2 regions of the Corynebacterium antarcticum genome follow, and region 1 is predicted to be linked to the other one. Evidence: predicted binding sites of a transcription regulator. Region 1 holds the regulator's gene; the other holds the start of a gene.
The links. Region 1 encodes LexA, which represses DNA repair genes until DNA is damaged. Its sites were predicted from a motif close to CGAACANNTGTTCG; they were not measured.

Region 1 (15,195 bases):
CATGGTCGCCACAGCACGGGAAGCCAAGTGGTTCGCGGGGCTCTGCGCCGAACGCGGTCTCACCGCCGGTGCGATGATCGAGGTTCCCGCCGCGGCCCTCATGGCCGACAAGATCATGCCGCACCTCGACTTCGTCTCGATCGGGACCAACGACCTCACCCAGTACGCCATGGCGGCGGACCGGATGTCGCCGCAGCTCGCCTACCTCACCGATCCGTGGCAGCCCGCGGTGCTCCGCCTCATCAAGATGACCTGTGAGCAGGGCCGGAAGACCGATACCCCTGTCGGTGTCTGCGGTGAGGCGGCCGCTGACCCGCTGCTCGCCTGCGTGCTGACGGGTCTCGGCGTGAACTCGCTCTCCGCGGCATCGACGGCGTTGGCCGCGGTCGGGGCGCAGCTGGCCGAGGTCGATCTCGCCACCTGTGTCCGTGCCGCGGAAGCAGCGCTCGACGCGGAGGGTGCCATCGCCGCCCGGGAGGCGGTCCGGGAGATCATCCCACTGCCCCAGGCGTAGGTTGACCCCACCACTTGAGAAGGCGGGGCCCGGAACCAAAGAAGGTTCCGGGCCCCGCCCCCTGTGTTTCCACGGGCTCCGACGGGGACGGGTCAGTATCGCAGACCGGTGCAGGTCACGGCTTCGGGATGGACCAGATCCGGGGTGGGTAGTGCGCCGTCGCGGAGCGGGGCATCGGCGGTTGCGTAGGCGAGGGAACCGGACAACCGTTCCTGCCGACTTCCGGAACCGTCACCCATGAGGTGTCCGGCGAGGAGAACATCCCTGAACCGGTCTGGCCCCGATCCCGAACCCGATGACGACCGGGCGACGACGCCCGATTCCGCGCTGAAGATCGCAGCGGTATCCGGTGGGCAGCTGACGAGGACCTCGGAAACCCCCGCCCCCAGCAGGTTGCGGACGGCGGGTGCGGTCGATGACGCGTCGCCGGACCTGAGGTCAGACTCGAGAGTTGCTGCGTCGGTGTCGGGGAGGAGCTCGGCGATGTCAGCGGTGGTGAGTGCCAGCAGGGTCGGGGTGATCGCGGAAAGCTGCCGGACCACCGCGCGCAGAGGGCCACCGGAGGTTGCGACCGCGACCCTGACATCCGGATGGTAGAGGGAGAGCGCCCTGATGACCTCGACGTACCAACCGTTGGGAGCGACATCGGGCAGCGGACCTCCCAGCACGACCCAGGTCGCGTCCTCGGCTTTCGTGACGGCCAGATCGCGGAGCTGTGCGAGTTGAACCGGGTCCAGTGGCATCGGGGGATCGAGGAACTGCGTGGACTCGCCGGTGCTGTCCGTGACGAGGAACCTCGTCTGGATCGGTCCGGCGACGGGTACGTAGTCGTGCGGGAGTCCCAGGAGACCGATCATGCGGAGGTACTGGCTGATCTCGGGCGCCGGAAAAATGGCGTGTGTCCTGTTCCCCGCGAGGTACGCGAGTCGGGACACCGTGACCCCGCACCCCGCCGGGAAGGTGTCGACCTGTCCCAGACGGAGAACGGTCCCACCGGTTAGCGGGGTGTCGATCGATCCGGACCGTTCGAGTACCGGGGTCGGGGTCACCGTGAGGATCATTGGGCTATCACGACCTCTATGTTGCGCTCGCGGAGGGCATCGACGAAGGATTGGGGTGCCGCGGAGTCGGTGATCACGACATCGATGTCGTCGACACTGGCGAAGCTAACCATGTAGTCGCAGCCCATCTTGGTGGCGTCGCACAGTACGATGACCTTCCGCGCGTTGATGATCATCGACCGCTTGACGGCGGCTTCCTGACTGTCCGCGGTGGACAATCCGTGATCGAGGGTCAGGGCGTTGGTTCCGATGAACGCTACGTCCGCCCGCATGAGGGCCAGGGTCCGCAGTGCCGTGTCGCCCACGACCGCCTGCGTGATGGATCGGACGGAGCCGCCCAGCAGCTGTACCTCGTCCAGCCCCGCCGAGGCCATCTTGAGGGCGATGGGCAGGCAGTTCGTCACGATGGACCAGCGGGGACCCGTCGGATGCGCGGCAATGAGATCGGCCAGTGCAGCGAGGGTCGTGCCGGCGTCCAGGAACATTCCGCCCTGCGGATCCGGAAGATAGTCGACCGCCGCGCGGGCGATCGCGGATTTGGCCGATGAAGCGCTCTTCGCCCTGACGTCGACCGCGAGCTCCGCTGTCTGGAAGTTCTGGCTGGCGACCGCACCACCGTGAACCCTGTGGACGGTACCCTCGCTGTCGAGTACCGCAAGATCACGCCGGATGGTCTCGGCGGTCACCTCAAAACGCTCGGCGAGTTCGGTGACATTGACACGGCCCTCCACTGCGGTCAGTGACGCGATCTGCCTGCGGCGTTCCTCTGCGTACATGGGTCCTCCTCGGTACACGGCAGGAACCAGTCGTGGCGGGGACAACGGTCCACCTCCGGAAACAACGGCTTGATGAACCGTGCGTCGCAGGGGAACCGTGGTTGCCTCAATGTGACGCAGGGGAAGGATCATCGACCGCCGGTGCCTCGGCCTGCTTTTCCAGTTAACTGTTCCAGTGTCCCACAAAAGCGAAACAAACGGGCGGAAAGGGGCGCCCGGAGGAGACCAAAACCACAAATCCACAGGCGTACCACGGGTCACCGTCCGGCGGATTGTGACGGCATCACGCAGATAAGTGCTGGGCAAAGGCTATTTGTGGGGTTTCACTGCCGGATCCGGTGTTCGGACGGGCGTTACCTGAGAAACAGACAGTCACCCCCCGATAGTGTGTGGATGCCGGGGTGTGTGGCCGCGGTGGCGGCATCAGAGCTTGCGGATCACGGAGACGACCTTGCCCATGATCTCGGCGTTGTCTCCGTTGATCGGGGAGAAAGCGTCATTGCGGGGAAGCAGCCAGACTCCGGATGAATCGCGGTGGAACTCTTTGACGGTGGCTTCGCCGTCGATCATCGCCGCGACGAACTCGCCCTGCTCGGCGACCGGTTGACTCCTGATGATGACCCAGTCCCCGTCGAGGATCGCGGCATCGCGCATCGATTCGCCCACGACCTCCAGCATGAACAACTCGCCGTCCCCGACGAACTCCGTCGGGAGCGCGTAGTACTCCTGGACGTTCTGTTCGGCGAGAATCGGACTGCCCGCGGCGATCGCCCCCAGCGCCGGGATCATGCTCGTCTGTGCCTGATCGGCCTCATCCGGCTGTGCGGGCTTCTTCCCCCGACGAGGTGCCGGCTCCGGCATGTTCCTGACGTCCACCGCACGGGGCTTGTTCGGGTCCCGGCGAAGGAATCCCTTCTTCTCCAGTTCCTTCAACTGGTAGGCCACCGAGGAGGTGGACTGGAGGCCGGCGGCGTCGCCGATCTCCCTGATGCTCGGTGGATAGCCCCGGAGGACAACCGCATCCCGGATGACCTCCAGGATCCGGCGTTGTCTCGGGGACAGTTCGGAAGGGTCGTGCTTGTTCGCGGTCGCCATCGGGATCTCCTGAGTTTCGTCGTCGTTTGTTCTGGGCGGTGCGGCTGGGCCGTGTGGTCGTCGGATGATCGTCGGATACGTGTTGTCCGTGGTGCGACTGTCGTTCGGATGGGGACTGCCGGCGTTCGAAAAATCGGGTGCAGAGGCGTGGATGAAGCACTCCACCACACATATTCTTGTTCGATCCTAACACGGGTGTTCGAAGATTTCAGCCGCACTCTGGACAATGTCCCGACAGGGTGTTATAAATCGAACATACAGACGGATTCGAACATGTGGACGATAAACGTGTTCGAGGGGTCCGGTGACCGAGGTAGTCTCCATCCACATGACGAAGGAACAGAACATGACGATCACGAACAACAACGTATCCGCACTTCAGGATAACTTCCGGCCTCGTGCCGCGGTTGTTCCCGCGGCATCGGTCTGGAACGGTCACTGTCGACCCGTGTCACCGGTGGGCGGCACCGGTGTTCGAAAGATGGGGTCGGTGTGTAGAACACCCGGGCCAATTCCTCCCGGCTCCGGTCATGCTCATGTCGAGGATTCCGACTGGGCCACCGGTCGCCACGCACGCCGCGGCGCGGCACTGCGCACGTACATCGCCGGGGCACTCATCGGTGGCGCATTGTTCGCCGGTTTCTTCATCGCCGCGCCCTCAGACGACGCGCCTGTCGGCCAGGGGGTGAACCACACGATGAGTTCGGTGGCCCTGTCTCGGTAGCCCGGGCGGGGTTCCCCGGTGAACTCCCACCCGATTAGGATGGATTCCCCGCGGTCCGCACGCGGACCGCCCGACCAGACGAGGATGAATCCGTGCACTGTCCCTTCTGCCACCAGTCAACCTCCAGGGTGATCGACTCCCGTACCGTCGACGGTGGCTCGGCGGTGCGGCGCCGGAGGGAGTGCAGTAGCTGCCACGGACGCTTCACGACGGTGGAGAAGGCCGTGCTGATGGTGGTCAAACGCAATGGCGTCTCCGAGCCCTTCAGTCGGGAGAAGGTCATCACCGGAGTCCGGCGTGCCTGTCAAGGCAGGGATGTCTCGGATGACGCGCTCAAGCGGCTCGCACAGCAGGTCGAGGAGACCGTCCGCCAGCACGGAAGCTCGCAGGTGCCCGCGAACACGATCGGTCTGGCAATTCTGAAACCGCTGCGGGAACTCGATGAGGTCGCCTACCTGCGCTTCGCCTCCGTCTACAAGTCCTTCGAATCAGCGGCCGACTTCGAGTCGGAGATACGCCTCATGCGACGCCGTTCCCGCGAACCGTAGCAACCATGGCCGGGCCCGGGTTCACCGGAGTGCGTCGACCGCTTTCTGAATCCGTTTCAGGCTCACGGGCCGGGGTGTCCCCAGACGCTGCGCGAAGAGGCTCACGCGGAGCTCCTCGACCATCCACCGGATCTCCTTGACCTCTCCGGTCTTCGAACGACCCGCGGGCAGCTTACGCAGCTTGTCCTCGAGGTAGTCCCGCGCGGCCTGAACCGTTTCCTGGTTGTCCGCGTCCCTGTCCGGATCATGTTCCATGGAATCCAGCCGGATCACCATTGCCTCAAGATACCGCGGGAGGTGCCTGAGGTGGTTGACGCCGTGGACCGAGACGGCGTGCTCCGGAAGCAGGAACTCCAGCTGTCCGCGCATGTCCTCGATGGCATCGCCGGTCCATCGGGACAGTTCATCCGCCACGCGGTGGTAGTCCACGAGGCCGGGTGCCAGCGCGGTCACCGTCCGGCGTACCCGCCGAGGCACCTCCGGTTTGATCCGGGCGACGAGCTCGCGGAAGGCCTCCGGAGTGCGTACCGGACCCCCGGCCTCGATGAGAGCGTCCCGTATCGCGGCGATCCGGGCGTCATCGACCAGACCCTCGCCGCCGCCGTGCGGGTAGTTCTCGACCGCGACCCGTTGCTTGAGGGGGAGACCATTCAGCATCTGCTTCGTCGGGACCTCGATCTCGCGCATGAGAAGGGTGAGTGTCGCGGTCAGCATCGAGGAGTCGGCCGACTGTTTCGTCGGCATGACCCGTACGGCGACGCCTTCCGGCGTCGCCACCAGCGCGGGATACGCCGTGACCTCCTGTCCGTCGACCCGGGTCAGAACCTCCGTCTCGATGTCCCCGATCTTCTCCTTGTCCCACTTCTTCGCCGCCGCCCGCTGGAGCCCTCCGCTGGCACGGTTGACGGAGGCGTTGATCTGTTCGATGTTGCGCTTCTTCAGCGCACCCAGGTTCCGGTCGCGGTCGACCACCGCTCCGCGCTTGTCCACGGCCGCGAAGCTGATCCGGAGGTGGTCGGGAAGATTCCTCGGCCGGAAATCCGTGTCATTGATACCGGTTCCGCCGAGACTGCGCAGTGCGTCGGCGAGTTGACCGCAGAGCGTTCCGGAATAGGGGCGTAGCAGCGGAAGTGCGCGTACTGCGAAATCCGGGGCCGGTACCACCGATCGGCGGAGTGCCTTCGGGAGGGTCCGGATGAGCTCGGTCACCAGCTCCTGACGCAACCCGGGGACCAGCCAGTCGAATCCCTCGTCGGACACACCCGCGAGCAGGGGAATCGGGATCCGGACGGTGACCCCGTCGTCATCGGCGCCGGGCTCGAAGTGGTACGTCAGCGAGTAATCCAGACTGCCCTGCCGCCAGAGGTCCGGGAACGCCTCCTCGTCGATGCCGTGCTTCCCCTCGTTGATGAGGGCGTCGGGATCGAAGTTGAGGAGTTCGGGGTCGCTCCGGCGCGTCTTCTTCCACCAGGAATCGAAGGTCCGGCCGGTGGTAACGGTCTCCGGAAGGCGGGCATCGTAGAAATCGAAGAGTGTGTCCTCGTCGACGACGATGTCGCGGCGACGTGCCTTGTCCTCGAGCCCCGCGGCATCCTCGAGCATCGCTCGATTCTCGTGGAAGAAACTGTGGTGGGTCGTCCAGTCACCTTCGATGAGCGCGTGCCGGATGAACAGGTCCCTGGCGGCGGTCGGATCAACCCGGTGGTACGGCACGGTCCGGTCCGCGATGATGGTGACCCCGTAGAGCGTCGACTTCTGGTGGACCATCGCCGCCGTCCTCTTGGCCGACCAGAACGGTTCCGAATAGGAGTGACGCAGAAGGTGCGGCGCGATCCGCTCGACCGCCTCGGGTTCGATGCTCGCCACATCCCGGGCCCATAGTCGCGAGGTCTCGACGAGCTCCGCGGCCATGACGAACTGCGGCGGTTTCTTGGCGAGTGCGGAACCGGGGAACACCATGAACTTTGTCCCGCGGGCACCCTGGAACTCCCGGGAATCACCGATCTTCATCCCGATGTGTGAGAGGAGACCGGAGAGCAACGCGGTATGAACGGAACGGGGATCGGTTTTCGTCGCCACGTCTTCGCTCGCCGACCACCCGAGCTGTTTCGCCACACCCCGCAGCTGCCTGACCAGATCGAACCATTCACGGATCCGGACGTAGTGGAGGAACTCCTTCTTCATCCGTTTCCGGAACGCGTTTCCGCTCATCTCGTCACGGGTGTCGTGGAGGTACCCCCAGAGCTTGAGATATCCGAGGAAGTCCGAGGTGGTGTCCTTGAACCGGGCGTGCGCCTGATCCGCCTGCGCCTGATGGTCGAGAGGTCGTTCCCGGACGTCCTGGATCGTGAGTGCCGCGACGATGACGACGACCTCGTGCAGGCAGCCGAGCTTCTCCGCCTCGACGAGCATTCGGGCCATGCGTGGATCGACCGGGATGCGGGCGAGTTGCCGGCCCACCGGAGTGAGCTCGGGCGCGCTGTTGTCCTCGCCCTCGGCCAGCGCCCCGAGTTCGTGGAGCAGGAGAAGCCCGTCGCGGACCGATCTGTCGTCGGGTGCCTGGATGAACGGGAACTCGGTGATGTCCCCGAGTCGGAGGGATGCCATCTGCAGGATGACGCTCGCCAGGTTCGTCCGGAGTATCTCCGGATCCGTGAATTCCGGCCGGGTGGTGAAGTCGTCCTCCGGGTAGAGACGGATGGCGACGCCGTCGGCGACTCGTCCACAACGGCCGGACCGTTGGTTGGCTGAGGCCTGCGAGATCGGTTCGATGGGAAGGCGCTGGACCTTGGTCCGGACGGAGTACCGCGATATCCGGGCCAACCCGGTGTCGACGACATAGTGGATACCGGGGACGGTCAGTGAAGTCTCGGCGATGTTGGTGGCGAGGACGATCCTGCGGCCCCGGTGGCTCGAGAAAACCCGGTGCTGTTCGGCGTTGGAGAGCCGGCCGAACAGTGGGGTGACCTCCACACCCCGCCACCGTCGCCCCTCGATGGCCTCCATCGCGTCCCGGATGTCACTCTCCCCGGCGAAGAAGCAGAGGATGTCACCGGGGCCGATGGCCATGAGCTCCTCGATGGCCTCGAGGAGGCCGTCGAGCGGATCCCGGTCGACGGCCTTGCCGTCCGCCTCGAGTTCGAGGGGCCGGTACCGGATCTCGACGGGGAAGGTGCGACCCGACACCTCGATGATCGGGGCCGGGTTCCCGTCGGCGTCGTGGAAGTGCTCCGCGAAGGCCTCGGGGTCGATCGTCGCGGAGGTGACGATCACCTTGAGATCCGGACGTCGGGGGAGCAGCTGTTTCAGGTATCCGAGAAGGAAGTCGATGTTGAGGCTGCGTTCGTGGGCCTCGTCGATGATGATCGTGTCGTAGGCGTTGAGATCCCGGTCCCGCTGCATCTCGGCGAGGAGTATGCCGTCCGTCATGAGCTTGACCGACGTCGATGCCGAGACGCGGTCGTCGAAACGGATGGCGTAGCCGACGGACTCACCGACGCGTTGGCCGAGTTCGTCGGCGATCCGCTCCGCCACGGTCCGCGCGGCCAGTCGTCGTGGCTGCGTGTGTCCGATGAGTCCACGACGGCCGCGCCCCAGCTCGAGGCAGATCTTCGGGATCTGGGTGGTCTTGCCGGACCCCGTCTCCCCGGCGATGATGACGACCTGATTGTCCCTGATGGCTTCCGCGATGTCCCCGCGCCGCGCGGTGACCGGAAGCTGCTCCGGGAAGGTGACCGCGGGAACCGCGGCTTCACGGGTCGCCAGTTTCACCCGGGCGGTGTCGATGTCGCGCGCGATGGCCGTCAGCGTCTTGGGGGAGCGTGCCTTGCGGAGCCGTCGACGGAGAGCCCGTTCGTCGGCGATCGTCACGCCGTCGAGCCTGTCGGTGAGGTCCTTCTTCGACGGGGGAGCGGAGTGGGGGCTGGAGTCAGTCTGTGTCATCACTAGGCGTTCATCTTAACCGGGTTGGGGGCTGCGGGCGCCGTCGCCGTGGGGCCGTCCTTCAGTCGACGTCCGTCGATCGGGGGAGTGAGGTGCCGTTGAGTCCGGACACGGTCTCGGCGAACGCGGCGCGGATGAGTTCGCCGAGCTGCTGGAACTCCTCCCGACGTGCCGATGAGGCGCGGTAGGCGAGTCCTATGGTCCGTTGTGCGTCGACGCCCGGGGCGAAACGCGCGACGGCGAGGCCCGGGCGGTCGCACTCGGAGGGGATCGCACTGACCGGAACCAGCGTGGTGCCCAGTCCACCGGCCACGCACTGCATCACCGTCGCCAGGCTCGCGGCACGGGTCGTCGCTTTCCCGGGGCCGGAGGGGGCGGGGGTGAAGTCCTGGCTCTGGCAGAGGTCGATGATCTGGTCCCGCAGGCAGTGTCCGTCGTCGAGGAGCAGGAGGTTGAGCTGCTTGAGCTCCGAGAGGGTGACATCCTCCCGACCGGCCATCGGCGAGGTGTCCGGCACGACGATCGCGAACTCCTCCTCGTAGAGGGGCATGGTGGTCAGTCCCGTGCCGGACACGGGCAGCGCCACGACGGCGCAGTCGATCTGGCCGTCACGGAGCTGCTCCAGCAGGTGTCTGGTCTGGTCCTCGATGATGCACGGTTGCAGATCCGGAAGGTCCGAGGCCGTCCGGTGGAGCATGGTCGGCAGGATGTACGGGGCGACGGTCGGGATCATGCCCAGAGCCAGAGGTCCGGTGAGGCTCCCGCAGGCGCCGCGGGCCATGGCGAGGAACGTCTCGGCGGCGTCGAGTGTCGCCTTGGCCGAGGGGAGCAGCTCCTCGCCGGTGGGAGTGACGATGACGCGTCTGGTGGAGCGTTCGATCAGCTGCACCCCCAGACCGGTTTCGAGGGCCACCAGCGCCTGGGACAGACTCGGCTGGGAGATGGACAGCTTCGCTGCAGCCGTCCCGAAGTGGCGGTTCTCGGCGATGGTGACGAAGGTGCGCAGCTGGGCGAGTGTCGGACGATACTCTTTATTGCTCATGCCTATTACTATATAACACACCCTAAAGTTAAACCTTTTGACGTCACCGTCGGTTGTAGGCATACTCGGAAGTGTCCGACGGCGGCGCCGCGAGGTCGCGGTCCGGACACGACGAAAGAACAGACAATCTGCACGACGATCACCATCAGGAGGCACAACATGGCACTGCTCACCATCGGCGACAGGTTCCCGGAGTTCTCGCTCACCGCGCTCAAGGGCGGCTCGCTCCACGACGTGAAGGCCAACCAGCCCGAGGATTACTTCGAGACCGTCACCAACGACTCCTACGAGGGCAAGTGGAAGGTGTTCTTCTTCTACCCGAAGGACTTCACCTTCGTCTGCCCCACCGAGATCGCCGCCTTCGGCAAGCTGGACGAAGAGTTCCAGGACCGCGACACCCAGATCCTCGGTGGTTCCGGCGACAACGAGTTCTCCCACTTCAACTGGCGTGCGACCCACCCCGAGCTGAAGACCGTTCCGTTCCCCATGTTCGCCGACATCCGCCACGACCTGATGCGTGCACTCGGTGTCGAGAACGCCGACGGTGTCGCCGACCGCGCGACCTTCATCGTCGATCCCGACGGCATCATCCAGTTCGTCTCGGTCACCCCGGACGCCGTCGGCCGTAACGTCGACGAGGTCCTCCGCGTCCTCGACGCACTCCAGTCCGAAGAGGTCTGCGCCTGCAACTGGCAGAAGAACGATCCCACGAAGAACATCGACAAGATGGATGTCCTGAAGGAGGAACTCAAGTAAATGTCGATCGACAACCTGAAGTCCGGACTCCCCGAGTACGCCAAGGACCTGAAGCTCAACCTGAGCAGCCTCGCCCGCAGCACCGAGCTCAGCGAGCAGCAGCTCTGGGGCACCTTCCTCGCCTGCGCCGCGGCCACCCGCAACGACACCGTCTTCTCCGAGATCTCCGAGGAAGCCTCGGGCCACCTCTCGGATGAGGCTGTGGAGGCTGCACTCGGTGCGGCGTCCATCATGGCGATGAACAACGTCGCCTACCGCGCCAAGGACTTCCTCGGCGACGACTACGCCCAGGTCAAGATGGGCCTGCGGATGAACATCATCGGCAAGCCCGGTGTCGACAAGGTCGATTTCGAGCTGTGGTCCCTGGCGGTCTCCACGATCAACGGCTGCCCGGACTGCACCATGGCACACGACAAGACCGTCCGCGGTGAGGGACTGACCAAGGAGCAGGTCTTCGAGGCGGTCAAGATCGCCGCGACGATCTCCGGTGTCGCTCAGGCGGTCCAGATCGAGGCCGCACGCTGACGATCCGCCAGCCGGTCCCGGTTCGCCGGAACCGCACCTGAACCCCTCTCTCTTCCCGGGAATCACGGGTGGGGGAGGGGTTTCGCCGTGTCCGCGCGTCTGTGGACCTTCCGTGGGCCGTGGACCGGGAAATACCCGTGCGGGGGTACCCGTCGGTATAACGGTAATTTTCTGCAGCGAATCAACTACTGTTGTTTCGCATGTCTATCAATGTCGTCGCAGTCGATGACCACGATGTCGCACTTGTGGGTATCCGGAGCGTGCTGGAGGGGTCGGAGGTGTGCAACCTCGTCGGCGGATTCTCCGACGTCGACACTCTCGCGGAGTTCCTCGACGGGCCCGGGGCGCCGAAGGTGGACCTCGCCCTCCTGGATCTCCGGCTGGGGGACGACTCGGACCCGTACGTGAACGTCACCCGCCTTCGGGAACTCGGTCTCAAGGTCCTGGTGTTCTCCGCGATGGAGAGCCCCTTCTACATGCGTCGGGCGTTGTTGGCCGATGTCAACGGCATGGTGCAGAAGTCCGTGGACGTGTCCGAGCTCATCGGCGCGATCAGGACAGCCGCAGCCGGGAACACGTACGCCACCAGCGACTGGGCGTCGCTGATCGACTCGGATCCACTCGCTGAGGCGATCGATCTCACCGAGCGGCAGCAGGAGATTCTCGTCCTCTACGCGAGCGGAATGACGGCGGATTCCGTGGCCCGGGCCACAGGGCTGAAGGATCCCACGGTCCAGGACCACCTGAACCGGATCCGACGGAAATACGTCGATGCCGGACGCCGGGCGAACACGAAGGTCGAGCTCTACCGCCGCGCTCAGCAGGACGGCTACGTCCGCGGACCACTGGACCACTGACGCCGGCCATGCCGCAAACGTCCTCCGACAGCACGACACGAATCTCCCGGAGTGTCACTCCACCGCCGGTCCGGGATCCGGACGACGAATCTCCTGCGGGGTGCAGGGCGCTCTTCTCCTCCGCGCCTGCTCGTGGCGGGGGCAGGATCCCCGAGGACCTGCTCGCCCGTCTCGCCCGCCACCGGGACGCGGAGGTGTCCGTCCTGCGGATAACCGCACTGGTGACCGGTATCTCGCTGCTGCTGCACCTGGTGTCCTCCTACACGACCCGCTCGACGGCCGCCTCCGGAGGTGGTGGCGATGATCCGGTCGTTGTGGCGGCGTTCGCGATCCTGGTGGGCTGCGCCCTGCTCCAGCTGATGGCCTGCTTCTCCGCGAGGGCTTTCGTCTACCGGCTCGCCATGGCGGTCGGGGGAGGAACCTACCTGCTGATGCTGGTCGTCGACGTGACCCTGTTCTTCTCCCGGGGCGAGTCACGGCTGGGGCCCGTGCACCTGGGGGACTACTGCGCGATTCCGGCGGTCATGGTGGCGGCGGCCATCGGCCCCCCGCTGGGGCTCATCCTCGCCGTCGCCATGACCGCGGTGGCAGCGATCACCAACAACCACGCCAGCAGTCCCGTTTCCCAGCTGTTGTCCGTCGGGCACGGCCTGATCGTTCCCCTGCCCTTCTTCATCGCCTTCACCATGGGGCTCAGCGCGGCCCGGCGTCTGGATGCCCGGATCAGCCGCGCGCACCGGGAGATCCTGTGCGAGATCCGTTCCCGGGAACTGCGGGAGACCGAGGCACGGTTTCTCGCTCACATCCATGACACCGTTCTCACACTCCTGCGTGCGGTGGCGTCCGGTGGCATTCCCCCGGACAAGGATCTCATCCTGTCCCATCTGACCCCGTCAGAGGTACCGACCCCGGACACCTGGATACCGGTGGCTGATGCAGTACGGATGGTGCGAGAGGTTGTTGCGGACGCTGCCCCGGGAACGAGGATCATCGTGACCGGAAAACCGGCTCCCTCCGGAGTGGGACCACCGGGGCAGGTGGTCACGGCCTTCTGTGGTGCGGTCGGCGAAGCCGCCCTGAACTCGATCCGCCACGCGCGGACCGATGACCGGCGCTGCGTGATCAGCTGGACGGGAAGCGGTGAGATCACCGGGTTCCGGGTGCAGTTCACCGACGGCGGCATCGGTTTCGATCCCGCTTCTGTTCCGGAGAACCGCGCCGGCGTCAGGGTGTCCATCACCGGGCGTGTCGCCGCGACCCCCGGATGCTCCGTCGACGTCCGTTCCAGGCCCGGATCGGGTACCCGGGTCACGCTCAGCTGGCGGCGCCCGGCGGACGCGGGGAACCGGGAGGACGCCGCTCTACCGTCCCTGTACCGGTTGACCGGCATGCACATCACCCACAGTCCGTGGTTCGCCCTCGCGGCCGTCACGGTACTCACCGGTGTCTCACTCGTCGACGAGGACTGCACACATGGCCTGGCGTGGGGTATCGGAATAGCCGCGCTGGCCGCATCGGTGTTCGCGGTGACCTCCGGGACGACCGAGAGACTGGGGCGCCGACCCACCGCCGTCGTCGTCGTCTCCGTCGTGCTGATGATCGTGGCGGGCGCACTGACCGGCACCATGTCGACCGACGCGTGGCCGGCCGGATGGTGGATGTACGCCACGCAGGTTTCACTGCCGCTGTTGGCGATCAGGTGTCGTACCGTGGTGGCACTGGCCACGACCTTCGTCTGCGCCGCCCTCGTCCGTGTCCTGATGCTGGTGGGTGTCGACGTGCAGGGAGCGGACACGGGGATCCTCATGTTCGCGGCCACGACCATCACCGGGGCGTTGGTGCCGTTGCTCGTCCGGCGGGCGACCGCGGGGTTCCCGGTCGCGGTCGAGGCGACCCGGATCCGGAGCGCGGAACTCTCCCGGGTCACCACCCGGACCAGCTTCCTCGGGGAGAGCTGCGGATGGGTCGGTGACCTCGTCCGCGCCGTCCTGGACGATGCACGCCCGGAGACCGACAGGCGGAGGGACGCGAAGCTCCTCGAGCTACGGCTGCGGGACGCGATCAGATCTCCGCTGCTCGATCGTCCGCGGATGAACAGGGCCGTCTGGGAGGCCAGAGCGAGGGGGGTACGGGTCGTACTCCTCGACGAGCGGTCCGAGTCGTCCGCTCTCCGGGGCGTCTCCGGTGGGAACCCGGATCCGGCGTCCGTCGCGCTCACGGGGGTTCGATCGGCTGCGGCCGGCATCATCGACGCCGCCGTGGACGGACAGGTCACGGTCCGGCTGCTGCCGGAGGGGAGGACGAATCTCGCGACGGTGGTCTCGGAGGTCCGCGGCGAGGTCCACTACGCCACGTTCGACCACGAGGGGCGCGCCGCAACACGCCACATGCGGTCGGATGACTAGTTGTGCTCGAGGGTGAGCTCTGCGAAGCGGACCTCGCCGGCGGTGTCCGAGGCATCCAGGTCGACGGTCGCGACAAAGGCGAACGCGTTGTCGCCCTCGGGATCCTTGAGGATCTGCCGGACCTTCCACAACCGACCCTCCTGCGCCAACCGGAAGAACTCGGGTCCACGGGCCGCGGGACCGGTGTCCATGTCCGCGTACTCCTCGAAGTAGGCGTCCATGCCCGCCCCGAAGTCCGGCGGGACGTCGAGATACTCCGTGAACTCCGCGAGCTGATCCTCCTTCTCGAGGGCGAACAGCTCCACCAGCCGGAACATGGCGTTGCGAACCATGATCGTGAAGGCCCGACGGTTCGCGGTGAGTGCCGTCGGGTCCTCGACACCGTAGGCCAGCTCCCGCTCGAGGGTCTCCTTCGACACCGGGGCATCCGGGTCGGCCATCTGCGCCCACTCGTCGACGAGTGACGAATCGACCTGCCGGATCATCTCGCCGAGCCAGACGATGATGTCCTCCAGCTCCTCCGGTGTGTGCTCCGGTGGAACGGACTGCCGGAGTGTGCGCCACGCATCCGTCAGGTAGCGCAGTACGACACCTTCGCTCCGGGCGAGACCGTAGGTGGCGATCACGTCGGAGAAGGTCATGCCGTGCTCGATCATGTCGCGGACCACCGACTTCGGGCGCAGCTCGAACTCCCTGACCCAGGGGTGGCCCTCCGCATAGGACTCGTAGCCCGCCTCGAGCAGGTCCTCGAGAGGTTTGGGCCACGTGATGTCCTCGACGATCGCCATCCGCTCCGTGTAGTCCACGCCCTCGGATTTCAGGGCCGCGATCTCCTCACCGCGTTCGGCGCGCTGCTGTGCCACCAGAAGCTGGCGGGGATTGTCGAGGATCGCCTCGAAGACACTGATGATATCGAGGACGTAGGTGTCGGATTCGGGGTCGAGCAGGTC
Region 2 (15,195 bases), 260 kb from region 1:
TACCGGTAGGGCGAGCAACGCATCGGCCACCCGCCAGAGCTGCTCGGAGGATGAGGCCTTGACGAGCACCACGTCCTCCGGTTCGAGCGCCGGCTGCACGAAGTTGATCGCCGCATCGACGGAGTCGGCGGTCACGACCCGGGTGCCCGCGGCTTCCGCCGCCTGTGCAAGCGAGTGGGTGTTGACGCCGGTACCGACCACGACGAGGCGGGGGATCCCGCTCTCCCCGAGGAGGGAACCGATCTCCGCGTGGCGGTCGGCGGAGTCGGGTCCGAGCTCGTTCATCTGCCCGAGCACGGCCCACGCGGTGCCGCCGCTCGCCGCCGCACTGTGTGCGAGTGTCCTGATCCCCGCCGCCATCGAGTCCGGGTTGGCGTTGTACGAGTCGTTGATCACGGTGACTCCGTCGCCTCTCCGGGTGACCTCCATCCGCCGTCCCGACACGGGCTCGTGTGCGGAGATAGCGGCACAGACCACGTGGGGGTCGAGGCCGACCCCGACGGCCGCGGCGGCCGCCGCGAGCGCGTTGGCGACCTGGTGGTCCCCGACGAGATTCAGGGCCACCCGCTCCGCGAGTCCGCCGGGCCCCTCGAGTGTGAAGGTCGCACGGCACACGTCGTCGAGCTCGATTCCGGTGGCGCGGTAGTCGGCGTTCGGGTCACCGGTGGCGCTGAACGTGACCACCCGGGCGCGGGTCCGTCCGGCCATCGCTGCGACGAGCGGGTCATCCGCGTTGAGCACGGCCACCCCTCCGTCGCCGGCGGCCGGGAGCACCTCCACCAGTTCGCCCTTCGCACGGGCGATGGTGTCGCGGTCCCCGAACTCGCCTATGTGCGCGGTCCCTACGTTGAGGACGACCCCGACGACCGGAGGCGCGATGGCGGCGAGCTCAGCGATGTGGCCGACACCGCGGGCGGAGAGCTCCGCCACCAGGTAGTCGGTGTCGGTGGAGCACCGCAATGCCGTGTACGGGTGGCCGATCTCGTTGTTGAAGGAGCCGGGGGGCGCCACGACTTCCCCGTCCTCGCGGAGCACCGATGCGATGAGGTCCTTGACCGTGGTCTTGCCCGCGGAGCCGGTCACCCCGACGACGCGCATGCCGTGACCCGTCGCGACATCGACGTTGTGCCGGGCGAGTCTGCCGAGGGCGGCGATCACCGCGGCGCCGTGGCCGGCCGGATCGTGCTCGTAGGCGGCGGCGTTGCTGTCCGGTACCGGGACCTCCGGGACGATGATCGACGGGGCGCCGGTCTCCCGGGCGGCCAGGGTCACCGTCGCACCGGAATCGACCGCGCCGACGGCGTAGTCGTGCCCGTCGACCTGGGCGCCGGGCAGGCAGACGAACAGTCCACCGGGCCCGATCCGGCGCGAATCGAACTCGACGGCGCCGGTGACGATGGCATCCGGGTCGGCCCCGTCGGCGAGATACCCGCCGGTCACGCCGACGATGTCACTGACAGACATCCGGATCATGACTGTTCCTCCGTTTCCGTTTCCGCACTCAGCCGGTCGTCGATCGCGCGGGTCAGGCACTCCGCGTCATCGAACGGGTGCCGGACGTCGCCGACCAGTTGGCCGGTCTCGTGGCCCTTGCCTGCGATGATGACGGCGTCTCCGGTACGGGCCCAGTCGACGGCCGCCCGGATCGCCTCCTCCCGGGAACCGATCTCCCGGATGTCCGCCACCCGCTTCTTCTTGCCGACGCTCTTCCGCTCACGGACGGCCTCCCGGGCTCCGCGGAGGACCGCGGCCCGGATCTCCGCGGGGTCCTCACTCCGGGGATTGTCGTCGGTGATGATCACGAGGTCAGCGGCGCGTGCCGCCGCCGATCCCATCAGCGGCCGCTTCGCCGAGTCCCGGTCACCGCCGGCGCCGATGACGACACCGACCCTCCCCTCGGCCTGGCTCCGGAGCGTCTTCAGCACGGCGGACACGGCCGCCGGCTTGTGTGCGTAGTCGACGACCGCGAGGAAGTCCTGTCCGCGGTCGATGTTCTGCATCCGGCCAGGGACCACCACCTCACGGAGCCCACCGGCGATGGTTTTCGGGTCCTCGCCCGCGGTGACCGCCATGGTGAGTGCGAGCACGGCGTTCGCCACGTTGAAGCCGCCGGGAAGAGGTATCTCGCAGGTGACGTCGAGGCCGTTGATGGCCACATCGAATCGTTGTGTTCCGGTGGCGCCGATCTCCGGCGCACCGACGGTCACCGAGGCGGGACGGGGACCCGTGGAGACGGTTATCGCCGCTGGTCCGGCGAGTCGCGACAGCTTCTGTCCGAAGTCGTCGTCGACGCAGATGACCGAGCGCTTCGCACGGATCGGGGAGCCGGGACGGAAGAACCGCGCCTTGGTCGCGAAGTACTCCTCCATCGTGTCGTGGAAGTCGAGGTGGTCCTGGGAGAGGTTCGTGAAACCGGCGACGTCGAACTCGGTCCCGACGATCCGGCCGAGTGCGATGGCGTGCGAGGAGACCTCCATGACCACGTGGGTGACGCCCTTCGTCCGCATGCGGGCGAGGACCTCCTGCAGAACCGTCGCCTCGGGTGTCGTCAGCTGGGTCGGAACGGTTTCACCGTTGATCCGGGTGCCGTTGGTGCCGATCACCCCGACGCTGTGCCCCGCCCCGAGGAGAGCGGCCTCGAGGAGGTAGCTGGTCGTCGTCTTCCCCGATGTACCGGTCACGCCGAACACCGTCATGTCGCGGGAGGGGTGTCCGTGGACGGCGGAAGCGACCGTGCCCAGAACCGCCCGCACATCATCGACGACGATGACGGGGCGTTTCTCATGCCTGTCGTTCAGTATCTTCTCGCCCTCCGCGTCCGTGAGGATCGCTGATGCGGAGGAGTCACGGGCGAATCTCGCGCCGTGGGTGCGGGTTCCGGGAACCGCGGCGAACAGTCCACCCTCCGGCAGGTCCTGGGCGTTGATCCCGATCGTGCCGATGCGCACCGAGGTGTCGGCGCCCTGGCTCAGGTTGCCGCCACTCAACTCGGCGATGGTATCCAGTGTGATGGCCACGATTCTGGCACACTCCTTATTACTTTCGGATCGGTACTGCCTCGGTTACGGGGCGGAACGTGATTGTATCTGTGGTCCCGGGTGGACGGGAGTCCCGGGCCGGTGACCGGGTGATGCCCCGCCCGAACCTGATCACTGTGCCTGGAGGATGAGGTCCCCCTCCCGCGGCGGCGACAACGGTACGTTGTCGCGGTTCAGCAACCACGCGGCGATGTCGTGGAAGAGCGGAGCGGCGGACTGCCCGCCCTCACCGTGGACACCCCGCTCCGGATCGTCCAGCATGAGTGCGATGACGAACCGGGGGTCGTCCGCGGGCGCGATCCCGGCGAAGGTGATCCAGTAATCGGAGTTCGAGTAGCAGTTGCAGTCGGGGTTGACCTGCTGGGCGGTGCCCGTCTTGCCGGCGATCCGGTACCCCTCGATCGCCGCCTGCGGCCCTGTACCCTGCTGAACACCCGACGGATCCCGCTGGGTGACGGCCTGGAACATGCCCCGGACGGTACGCGCGGTCTCCGGGCTGACGACCCGGATCCGCTCCGGTTCCGGCTGCTCGATGACCTCGCCGTCGGGGGTGGTGACCGAGCGGATGATCCGCGGCTGGATGCGCTCGCCGTCGTTGGCCACGGCCTGGTAGACACCGGCCATCTGCAGCAGGGTCAGCGACATGCCCTGCCCGATCGGCAGATTGGCGAACGTTCCGCCGGACCACTGCGACCGATCGAGGAGCAGTCCCGGAGATTCTCCGGGCAGTTCGATTCCCGTGTACCGGCCGACGCCGAATCTGTCGAGCATCTCGGCGAACCGGTCCTGACCGACGCGGTCGGCCAGCATCAGGGTGCCGACGTTGGAGGACTTGCCGAAGACACCGGTGGTGGTGAATGGGACGACGCCGTGCGGCCAGGCGTCCTTCACGGTCACCCCCGCCATGTCGATGGATCCGGGCACCTGGAGGACCTCGTCCGGGGTCGTCACACCGTCCTCGATCGCGGCGGAGGCGGTGATGATCTTGGCGACCGATCCGGGTTCGAACGGGGCCTGCACCGCGGGGTTGCCGAAGAACCTGCCCTTCGCCAGCTGTCGTTCGATGTCACCGGTGGGGTCGATCGTGTCCGTGTTGGCCATCGCCAGCACCTCCCCGGTGGTCGAATCCAGGACCACGGCGGAGGCGGATTTCGCGAGGGAGTTCTGCTTCGCCTGTTCCAGCTGCTGCTGAACGTAGGTCTGGAGGTCCAGATCGAGGGTCAGTTCTATGTCGGATCCGTGGACGACGGGCACCTGGTCCCGGAGTGTTCCCGGGATGATCTGACCGTTGGTGGACACGTCCTCGGTCGACTTGCCGTTGATCCCCGACAGCACCCCGTCGGACGAGGCCTCGAGGCCGAACTGCCCCTCCCCGTCGATCGAGATCTTGCCGATCACGTTCTCCGCGATGGCTCCGTTGGGGTATTGCCGGATGTCCTGGCGGTCCGCCGCGACACCCGGGAAACGCTCCGCGATCTCGACCGCGACGTCGGGATCGACATTGCGGACGAGAACGGTGTAGGAGTTGTCGGCCTTCAGCTTCCGGAGGATCTCGTCGGGCTTGACCTTCTGCGCGGATGCGCCCGATTCCCGGACCATCTGGGGAATGACGTTCGCCATCTCATCCAGGACATCCTCGACCGGCGGGAACTTCTCGATCTGTTCCGGATCGCCCGAGTCGACGGCGATGTCGTGCCGCTCCTGGATCTCCCTGCGGAGAACGAGTGGGGCGACGGTCAGTGAGCGTGCCTGCATGGTGTACGCGAGCTGCGCGCCGTCCCGGTCGGTGACCGTGCCACGGCGCGCGAAGTCGGTGTACTCCCGGGTGCGCTGGTTCTGGGCCTGGGCCGCGAGCTCCGGACCCCAGACGAGTTGGACGCAGGCCAGACGGAGAGTCAGCAGAACGACACCGACGATGACGAGCGTACGGACTATCCGCATCCGCCGGTGCATCTGCTCCGGGTCGTTCGTCGGCGTCGGGGCGGGACGGGTGGGCCCGGCACCCGGAACTGCGGACGCCGGGACCGCCGACCCGGCGGATCCAGCGGGCCGTGGGTTCCGGGGCATCGGCCTGCGGTTCCCCCTCCCACGGTCCCGGGGGGTCACTGCCCGCTCCCGCCCGTCCGGTCCGAACGGACATTGGGTGCGTAGGGTGCTACGGCGGGGACCTGACTGTTCGCCCCCACCACCGGCTCAACCTGGTCGGGTACCTGACCGGGAACCGGGATCCCACCCTGCGGGAGGGGCTGGACCTGTTCCGCCACGGCGTCAGTCTCGGCCGGATCGCTGCTCGCCGGACGCGGGAGCACCCGCGAGCCGTTGACGTCGATGATCGGGCGGACCGCAGCGGGATCCGCGGCGCGGACCTCATCGACCGCGCCATCGGGTCCGACGGAGAGCACACCCGGCTGGTCTGGGACGACCATGCCGAGTTCCGCTGCGCGGCGGGCGATCTCGGCGGACGACCTCGCGGACTGGCTGTCCCGGTTCAGCGTCTCCAGCTGGTTGCCCAGCATACTGTCGGTCCTGGACAGCTCGTGGAGGCGGAAAGTCTGCTGTGTGGTGACCCCGGAGAGGTACATGGTGAGCATGACGCCGGTGAGGAGGGTGGCGACGAGGGCCGCCGCGAACCGGACCCGGACGGGATCGGCCTTGGGTGCGACGATCCGGCGCCCGCGGACCGACACGACCTGCCTGGATCCGGGGGTCCACTGGAACCGACGCCGCTGCGGCGCCGGTCCCGCGGGGGCCTGTCTCGTCGGACGCGTACGCGGAGCAGGGCGGAGGTCGACGATAGGAGCCCCGGACGTCGCCGGCCGTGCCGCTCCGCGCCGGGGGCCCTCAGTCTGCCCCGGTGCGCGAACGGCTGCGGGACGGCGTGTGCGGGCGTCCGGTGCTGCGGCGTAGCTCGGTTCGGGGGTCGCCCGGAGGCGTGCTGTGGTGCTCATCGGGTTTCTCCGTTCGACTGGGCTATCCGTTCCACGGCGCGGACCCGCACCGGTGCAGCCCTGGGATTGTCTTCGATCTCGTGTTGCGGGGCCTTCTCGGCCCCCCGGGTCACCAACCGGAACTCCGGGGCCGTTCCGGGTAGGTCAACCGGCAACCCCTTCGGCGTCCTCGACGTGGTGATCTCCGCGAGCGCCTTCTTGACGATGCGGTCCTCGAGCGACTGGTAGGCCATGAAGACCGCCCGTCCGCCGACACGCAGTTCACCGGTGATGGCGGGCACCATCGCGGCGACCGAGTCGAGCTCACCGTTGACTTCCACGCGCAGGGCCTGGAAGGTTCTCTTGGCCGGATGTCCCCCCGTGCGCCGGGCCGCGGCCGGAATGGTGGAGTAGAGCAGTTCCACCAGCCGCCCGGAGGTCGTGAAGGGTTCCTTCTCGCGCTCACGGAGAACCGCGGAGGCGATCTTCCCGGCGAAGCGCTCGTCGCCGTAGGTCTTCAGCACGTGCGCGAGCTCACCGTGCCCGTAGGTGTTGAGGATGTCCGCGGCGGTGATACCCGAGGTGGGGTCCATCCGCATGTCGAGTGGTGCATCCTGCGAGTAGGCGAAACCCCGCTCCGCCTGGTCCAGCTGCATGGAGGAGACACCGAGGTCGAACAGGGCGCCCGAGACGCCGTGTTCCCTGACGATGGAGCAGGGCTCACTGTCATCGGCCCCGACGGCGGAGATGAACCGGTCGAACCGCGTGTGGAGGCCGCGGAAACGGTCCCCGAAGGGTTTCAGGCGCTCGGTCGCCTGCTCCAGAGCCAGCGGATCCCGGTCGAGTCCGATGACCCGCACCCGGGGGAAGACCGTCAGAAGATACTCGCTGTGGCCCCCGGCACCGAGCGTTCCGTCGATGATCACCGCGTCGTCTCCGGCGTCGGTGACCGCCGGACGGAGTAGTTCCGCGACCCGTTCCCGCAGGACGGGGACGTGGCCGTGGGTGCCGTTTCCGGTCATCGTCATCGCCCCTCCTGGTCGATCGTGTAGGGCTCCGGGCCCGGGAATTGCTGTCATTGTCTTCGAGGGGGTGAATACAGGGCCCTGTCCGGGGCGCCTATCTGATGTCGGGGAAGTACACCAGAGCGACACTCCGGACAGAGTCCGTGCACGCACTCCGCTCGATTCAGTTGTGGTGTCCACGTCCCGTCCCCGCGGTCAGAGGAGACCGCTGAGATCCGGGTCGGCGGCAGATGAGAACATCTCCTCGGTCTGCTTCTGGTACTCGTCCCAGGACTCGGCGTCCCAGATCTCGAGGGACTCGACCGCGCCGATGACCACACACTCCCTGGTGAGCCCCGCGTATTCGCGGTGCGCCGGAGAAAGCGTGATCCGGCCGTGACCGTCGGGCCGCTGCTCGACCGCGCTGGCTGCGAGGTTGCGGATGAAGGCGCGGGCCCTCGGGTTGGTGCGCGAGATCTCGGCGGCACGACGGGTGCGCGCCTCGAACTCCTCCTTGGGAAAGACCGCCAGAGAGTGGTCCTGCCCCATGGAGACGACGAGACCTCCGGCCAGTTCCTCACGGAACTTCGCCGGAAGGGTCAACCTCCCCTTGTCATCGAGCTTCGGCGTATAGGTGCCGAGGAACATGATCGGCACCGCCTTTCGCCCGCGTGTCACTGAAGGGAGATCAATCCGTCTCGGGTGGTCCAACCGGGACACGTGTCCCCGGATCTCCCACCACCGAGCACCACACTACCCCACTTTCTCCCACCTACAACACCTCACAACCTGAATTCACCCATCCGAAAAACGCTGAAACCGCTTTGAACAGGCCTTTTATCCAGCTTTCCGAGGTGGGGGATATTGACGACCCCACCCCATCAACTACCCCAGAAATTACAGAAGTGCACTCCCACCCCTCGAATCACAACAGCTACACATTTCACAGACTCGGGTCTGACCAGCATTTTTACCACCACCTCCACCACTGACTCCGACGGTGGGAGAGAGTGGGGGAAGATGGTGGGAGAAAGTGGGGGACGCCGGGAGACACGGTGGGCGGGCCTCCACAGCACACCCGGACAGACGGGAAGGGCCCCACCGGCGCTAGCCGGTGGGGCCCTTCCTCGAATACCGGGCCGGGATGCCGCCCCCGGGTGTCTCCCCTAATCCTCGAAGCGTCTGCGGAACCGTTCCTCCATGGCGGATCCGAGACCGGAACGGCCGGATCCCCCCGGACGCATCCCGCGCGATGACCCCCCGGTTCGGTCGAGATTCAGCCCTTCCGAACCGTCACCGCCGTTGAGCATCCAGACCCCGGCGCCGAACATGACGAGGAAACCGAGCACGCTGAGCGCGACGAACCACAGGCTCTGCAGACTGAAGGCGACTCCCCCGATGAGGAGAAGCAGGCCCACCGCGCCGATCGCGATACCCCGCAGCGAGACGGTGGGACGGCGGGGCCCTCCGGATACACCAGCGCCGAGCCCCGCCCCGAACTTGGGGTCGGCCATAAGAGACTCTTCGATCTCTCGGAACATCCTCTGTTCCTGCTCAGAAAGCGACATGGTGATCCTCCCGGGATGTGGCGCCAGACTTCTGTGTCGTGCTGTCATCAACAATAACGTCCAGATTATCCGGAAAGTTCCCGCCGTGTCGCCGCCGCGGGCCGATCTTCCCGCACTCCACCCACGGGACCGGACCACACCGCCGTCAGGCCGCCGAAGGCAGGATCCCCTCCCGACGTTCCGCGGCATCGATGAACCGGTCCACATCGTCCAGGAAGGTCCTGACGCTGTCCGCGTCCGGACATCCCCCCGCCCGCATCGCGCGGTCCCGCAGACGCGAGTACCCGGACATTCTTTCCGCCCACCGCACACCGTCGGCGTCGAGCAGAGCGAGTTGATCCCAGGCACCGGTGGGCAGGCGACGTCTCCGGGAGACCGGGCTCCCGGCGACCAGGGCTCCGGCCGTCCGCAGGGCCGCCCGGTACCCCTCCTCCACCGCCGCATCGTGGGCTCCCGCGGACTGCAGGGCACGAGCCTCCGCGAGCAGGAGAACCGCACGACGGAGGTACTCGGCCCGACGTCCTCCGGCCCGGTTGAACCGCGTGGTCGCGGAAATGACGTTCGACATGATCCGATCACCTTCCTCGTGCTCCTCGCCCCGGTTACGGGACGTCGGCGGCAGCCGCCCTTCAACTACCTCCGCACGATAGGGGACCCTGCGGACACGACCCCGACTCGTTAGAACATATATTCTAACGAGATCTTCGGGTGGCCGTTCCCCGCCACCGTTGGGCCACGCACGGACCGGACGCACCCGTCGACGCGCCACCAGCCCACCCCGGGCCGTACACCGAACCGGCCGAGCTGTGGTTCGATGGATCACGTGAGTACCGTCATCCGAGCCATGACCCCCCTGGAGTTCGTGAACCACTGCCCCGAGCTGGTCGACCTCTACTGGGCCGCGATGGACCTCGACGCCAGGGGCCTCGGCGGCCATTCGCGCCAGAGCCGCGTGCGGCACTGGCGGAGCCTGGTGCACAATCCGGGCTTCCGCGCCATCTGCGCGGTCACCGACGGCAGGATCACCGGCATCGCCTACGGCATGGACGGCGAGCTCCGCAGAAACTGGACCAGAGCGATCGCCGACGGGCTCGCCAGGTCCGGAGGACGGGACCCACGGTGGCCGGAGATCCTCTCCGACTATTTCGAGATCAGCGAGCTCCACGTCCTCCCCGGAATGCAGGGCAGGGGAACCGGGAGGAAGCTCCTGACGACGCTGCTCGACGGCGTACCCCAGCGCTGGGCGCTACTGTCCACCCCCGAGGTGCCAGACGAAGCCAACCGTGCCTTCAGTCTCTACCGCGCGCTGGGCTTCACCGACGTGATCCGGTACTTCACGTTCTTCTCGGACCCACGGCTCTTCGCGGTCCTCGCCGCCGAGCTCCCCATCCGCGATCGAGCGACCGTCAACCGACCGAAAGGGAGCTAGTCGACACCGGGGTCCATTCGGGGGCCATCCCCAGATTGTGCAGGACCTCCTGCGTCGCCCGGGCGTTGTTGAGCGTCATGAAGTGCAGGTCCGGTGCCCCCTCCGCTATGAGACGTTCGGCCATGTTCGTGGTCCACTCGATGCCGACCTCGCGCACGGCTTCGGCGTTGGCCTTCTCGTCCCCGTCCGCGGCCTTCACCATCCGCCGCTCGAGCTCCTCCGGCAACCGGGCGCTGGACAGCTCGATCTGCCGCCGCAGTGACCGCAGCGAGGTGATCGGCATCAGCCCCGGGATCACGGGCTTGGCGCCCTGTTCCGGATCGGCGGCGACCAGCCGGTCCCGGAGGCGGAGGTAGTGGTCGCAGTCGAGGAACATCTGGGTGATCGAGTATTCGGCGCCGGCCCGCAGCTTGTTCAGGGTGTGGAGGGTGTCCGATTCCTCGGACACCGCCCGGTAGTGGCGCTCAGGGAAGGACGCGACACCGATCTGGAAGTGTCGGGTCTCGGGGAGAGCACGCGTCATCTCGATGAGGTCGATGGCGTAGGTGAGGCCTCCCGGGGTGGGCTTCCACTCCCCCGTCGGATCCCCGGGCGGATCCCCCCGCAGCGCGAGAAGGTTGGTCAGACCGACCCCGGCATACGTCCAGAGGATGTCCTCCAGTTCTTCGACCGTGTGGTTGACCAGGGTCAGGTGGACCAGGGTCGGGAGCGGGCGGCGCGCCAGCTGCCGGGCGATCCTGCTGGTCCGCGAGCGGGTGGACCCACCCGCACCGTAGGTGACCGAGACGAAGGCGGCCCCGAGCGCGTCGAAGGTCTCCACCGCATGCCACATGCGCTGCTCCGCGGCGTCATCGCGGGGCGGCATGAACTCAACCGAGAACGGTATACGTCCCGAGGTCGAGCGGGCGATCGCTTCGGTGACCGAGGTCTGGTTGACGGCAGGTGTATGTGAGGAAGACATCTCTGGGTATCTTGTTGGTGTGACAGGAACGGTTGCCCAACGAACCTACCTCGAAATAGACCGCTCTGTTCACAGCACGGTCTATCATCCCCCCTCAAGAACCCCCCGAGGATAAGCATGACCAGCGTAGACACCCACCACGAACTGAGCGCCGTCCCAGACCTCGTCCGGGACCATCTCGCCACATTCTTCGCAACCCGCCGAGACCGGCTCGCGGAGATCGACGATCACGTCGCCGCGGCGACCGATCTCCTCGAGGAGTTCGTCCTCGGTGGCGGGAAACGGATCCGGCCGCTCTTCGCCTGGGTGGGCTGGCTCGGCACGGAATCACGGACCGAGGACCCCGCCGCGGTCCTGGAGGCCGTGAGCTCCCTGGAATTCATCCAGGCGTGCGCGCTGATCCACGACGACATCATCGATTCCTCCGACACCCGGCGCGGGCGGCCGACGGTGCACCGGATCGTCGAGCAACGCCACCGGAACGCCGGCTGGGCGGGCGATTCCGGCCATTTCGGGATATCCACCGCCACGCTGCTCGGGGATCTCGCCCTCGCCTGGTCGGACGAGATGCTGCTCGGCGCGAACCTGCCGCCCGAGCGACTCCGCGCGGCCATGGAACCCTGGTGGGCGATGCGGACGGAGGTCATCGCGGGCCAGATGCTCGACATCTACGTCGAGTCGTCCCGGGACGAACGTATCGACGTCGCCGAGAAGATCAACCGCTACAAGTCCGCGGCGTACACCATCGAACGCCCGCTCCACCTCGGGGCAACCCTGGGTGGGGCGGCCCCCGAGCTCATCTCCGCGTACCGCGGCTTCGGCCACAAGATCGGTATCGCGTTCCAGCTGCGGGACGACCTGCTGGGGGTGTTCGGGAACCCCGAGGTCACCGGGAAACCCGCGGGAGACGATCTCCGGGAGGGGAAGAGGACGGTTCTCGTCGCGGAGGCTCTGCGGCACCTCGACGCCCGCGATCCGGAGGGCGCCGAACAGCTGCGCCGCGGTATCGGCACGGTGACGTCTCCCACGGAGATCGCCGCGCTCACCGAGCTCATCCGGTCCACGGGTGCCCCGGAGCAGGTCGAGAACCGGATAAGTGAGCTGACGGCGGCGGGACTCGCCGAGCTGGACAGGGTGGAGATCACACCCGTGGTCCGGGCGATGCTCCACGATCTCGCGGTCCGATCCACCGCACGTCGAATGTGACGCCGTGACCATTCATCCGCTCCGCACCCTGGACCGACTCTCCACGCGTCACCCGGACGCCCGACCGGCCGGAACTCTGGCTGCCGTGATCATCACCCTCTCCTCCTTCGGCGGCGGCGCGATCCGCTACCGGGGCGGTGTCCTCGACTCGATCGGGCTGTCCTTCCTCTCCTACGGTCACGGTGCCGCGATCTCGAATGTCGCGATGTGGCTCGGGCTCGCCCTGATGACACTCGCCTGGGTCCTCCTGGGTCGCGGGGTCCTGGCCGGGGGGGTCGGCGACCGGGACGTCATCCGCACGCTCGTCTGGTGGGTCTCGCCGCTCATTCTCGCCGCCCCGATCCTCTCCAGGGACGTCTACTCCTACCTGATGCAGGGGGCGATGGTCCGGGATGGATTCGATCCCTATTCGCAGGGCGCCGCGGTCAACCCCGGACCGATGCTGCTCGAGGTATCCCACGACTGGCGCAACACCACAACCCCGTACGGTCCGCTGCACCTCTGGCTGGGTGACGGGGTGACCACCCTCGCGGGCGACAGCGTCACCCTGGGCGTCTTCCTCTACAAACTCATCTCGCTCGTCGGCTTCTGGGGGATCGTCTGGTGCGTGCCCCGGATCGCGGCGCGGATCAACGGCGATGCCGCCGTCGCCCTGTGGTTGGGTGTCGCGAATCCGGTGACGGTGCTCCACCTCATCGGAGGCATGCACAACGAGTCCGTGATGGTCGCGCTGGTGTCACTGGGCATCCTCCTGGCCCTGGACGGACGGTTCACCGCCGCGATGGCACTCGTCGCCGTGTCCGTCGCATTCAAGGCGACCGCGGTCATCGCGCTACCGTTCCTGGTCTGGATGATGCACCGCCACCTCCGGAGACGGGGCCTGCCCCTGGGCTCGGCGGGCGCATTCATCGCCGCCGGCTTCTGGGCGGTCGCCACGACCCTCGTCGTGGTCAGCGGCTGCACCTGGTTGTCCGGTGCGGGATGGGGTTGGATAGCCCAGCTGTCCGGAAACTCGAAGGTGATCAACCCGCTGGCGCTTCCGTCGTTGTTCGCGGGAATCGTGACCCCGGTTCTCGGGCTGACCGGGACGGAGGTCAGCTACAACGCGGTACTCGCGATCATGCGCGAGATCGGCATGGTCGGCATGCTCATCGGTCTGGCGGTCGCGTGGTGGGTCTTCCGCGGCGATGACCGCAGAAACATCATGGGGATCGCCGCGGCCTACACCGTCGTCGTAACCCTCAATACGGTCACGCTCCCCTGGTACTACGTCAGCCTCGTGGTGCTCCTCGGGACGTTCGGGCCCACCCGGAGGATCGTCGGGATCACGGTGTGGTGCTCCGTCGTCGTGGCGATGTCATTCACCGGGAGCGGGAACCACCAGATGTACAACCTCGTCTGGATGGGCGTGCTGGCACTGGTCGCCTGGTACCTCACCCGGTGGCTGATGGCGGACGGTCACACCGCGCCGCACCGCGCCGCCGACGACGCCGGTGGCGAAGCCCGTCAGGTCAGAGCCCGGCGGCCTGCGCCCGGCGCATGACCTCCCGGGCTAGGTGCCCGTGGAGGCCGTCCACCGGGCGGCCGGGAAGGGACTCGTCCGGGGTGAACAACCAGTCGAGGATCTCCCGGTCGTCGTAGCCGCCGTCGGACAGGAGCGCGATCACCCCGGGAACGAAGCGGTTGACGCGGCCCCCCTCGTCGAGGAACACGGCGGGGATCATCCGGCGCCCGTCCACGGTGACGGCGATGAGTCTGTGCTCCCCCAGAAGATCATGGACGCGGGTGACCACGACCCCCATCCTCTCGGCGGCTTCCGGGACACTCAGCAGGGGTTCATCGGCGGGCGGGACTTCGTGGGATTCTGGGTAACTCACACCACACAATCTAGCGCGTCGGGGACACCGGTGACGGCGCGAGTACGGGCGGGGTCTGCTGCACCTTCGCGGACGAACGGCCTTCTCCCCGCCCGGAGACGGGATCCGCCAGCTGGAACCGGGGACCCGGATCGTCCATACTGGGGCCATGACACAGCTGGACATCGGCGAGGTCCTTGAGGACCGCTACCGGATCGACACCCCGATCGCCCGAGGTGGCATGTCCACCGTCTACCGGTGCGTGGATCTGCGGCTGGGACGGAGCGTGGCCGCGAAGGTGATGGACGAGCGCTACGCCGGGGACCCGGTGTTCCGGAACCGCTTCCGGAGGGAAGCACGTTCCATGGCACAGCTGTCCGATCCGTGTCTCGTCAACGTCTACGACACCAGCGCCGACGGCGGCCACGTGTTCCTCATCATGGAACTCATCACCGGGGGGACGCTCCGCGAACTCCTCGCCGAACGGGGTCCCATGCCGCCGCACGCGGCGACCGCGGTGATGCGCAGTGCGCTGACCGGACTGTCGGTGGCGCACAAGGCCGGCATGGTGCACCGGGACATCAAACCGGACAACATCCTCATCAACGTCGACGGCCAGGTGAAACTCGCCGATTTCGGCCTGGTCCGGGCCGCCGCGGCCTCCCCCGCCGCGGGAGACAGGATCATCGGAACGGCGAGCTATCTCTCCCCGGAACAGGTGGAGAACGCCGGCATGGGCCCCGCCAGTGACGTCTATTCCGCGGGCATCGTCCTGTTCGAGTTGTTGACCGGACGCACCCCGTTCACCGGGGAGGACGACACCGCCCGGGCCTACGCGCGGCTCACCGAGGATGTCCCGCCGCCGAGTGCCTGGATCGACGGCGTTCCGCCGTTGTTCGACGAGCTGGTGGCCACGGCCACCGCCCGTGAGCCCGGGGACCGGTTCGCGGACGCCGGGGAATTCCTCGAGGCACTGGAGGACGTCGCGGCCGAACTCGGGCTCGCCGCCTTCCGGGTTCCCGCCCCGCGGGACTCCGCGGCTCACCGCGCGACCGGTTTCGTCGACATGCCCACGGACATGCTCACCGGAGCCATCCCGGCTCCCGGCGCTGCGGAATCCACCGTGACCACCGGGCCATCCGGCTCCGGTACGGAGACGACCCGGTTCCCGGAACAGGAGTCCGGGACGGAGGAGACCCGTATGCT

Region 2: the regulator LexA is predicted to act here: its motif matches at 9,218-9,231, upstream of JIM95_RS02560 (SAV_6107 family HEPN domain-containing protein).

Annotation. Positions count from the first base shown of each region.
Region 1 covers NZ_JAENIP020000001.1:315,491-330,685, reverse strand. Annotated here, with positions in the region: gene ptsP (phosphoenolpyruvate--protein phosphotransferase) at 1-514, shown strand, start outside; gene JIM95_RS01455 (carbohydrate kinase family protein) at 607-1,575, opposite strand; gene JIM95_RS01450 (DeoR/GlpR family DNA-binding transcription regulator) at 1,572-2,351, opposite strand; gene lexA (transcriptional repressor LexA) at 2,775-3,446, opposite strand; gene JIM95_RS01440 (hypothetical protein) at 3,937-4,170, shown strand; gene nrdR (transcriptional regulator NrdR) at 4,263-4,718, shown strand; gene hrpA (ATP-dependent RNA helicase HrpA) at 4,740-8,660, opposite strand; gene JIM95_RS01425 (hydrogen peroxide-inducible genes activator) at 8,722-9,702, opposite strand; gene JIM95_RS01420 (peroxiredoxin) at 9,862-10,458, shown strand; gene ahpD (alkylhydroperoxidase, AhpD family) at 10,459-10,983, shown strand; gene JIM95_RS01410 (response regulator transcription factor) at 11,184-11,840, shown strand; gene JIM95_RS01405 (hypothetical protein) at 11,849-14,245, shown strand; gene JIM95_RS01400 (DEAD/DEAH box helicase) at 14,242-15,195, opposite strand, start outside.
Region 2 covers NZ_JAENIP020000001.1:572,882-588,076, forward strand. Annotated here, with positions in the region: gene JIM95_RS02525 (UDP-N-acetylmuramoyl-tripeptide--D-alanyl-D-alanine ligase) at 1-1,473, opposite strand, end outside; gene JIM95_RS02530 (UDP-N-acetylmuramoyl-L-alanyl-D-glutamate--2,6-diaminopimelate ligase) at 1,470-3,017, opposite strand; gene JIM95_RS02535 (peptidoglycan D,D-transpeptidase FtsI family protein) at 3,150-4,991, opposite strand; gene ftsL (cell division protein FtsL) at 5,141-5,986, opposite strand; gene rsmH (16S rRNA (cytosine(1402)-N(4))-methyltransferase RsmH) at 5,983-6,993, opposite strand; gene mraZ (division/cell wall cluster transcriptional repressor MraZ) at 7,186-7,617, opposite strand; gene JIM95_RS02555 (DUF3040 domain-containing protein) at 8,136-8,537, opposite strand; gene JIM95_RS02560 (SAV_6107 family HEPN domain-containing protein) at 8,683-9,105, opposite strand; gene JIM95_RS02565 (GNAT family N-acetyltransferase) at 9,361-9,966, shown strand; gene JIM95_RS02570 (methylenetetrahydrofolate reductase) at 9,944-10,927, opposite strand; gene JIM95_RS02575 (polyprenyl synthetase family protein) at 11,045-12,133, shown strand; gene JIM95_RS02580 (alpha-(1->6)-mannopyranosyltransferase A) at 12,144-13,676, shown strand; gene JIM95_RS02585 (Rv2175c family DNA-binding protein) at 13,645-14,010, opposite strand; gene pknB (Stk1 family PASTA domain-containing Ser/Thr kinase) at 14,159-15,195, shown strand, end outside.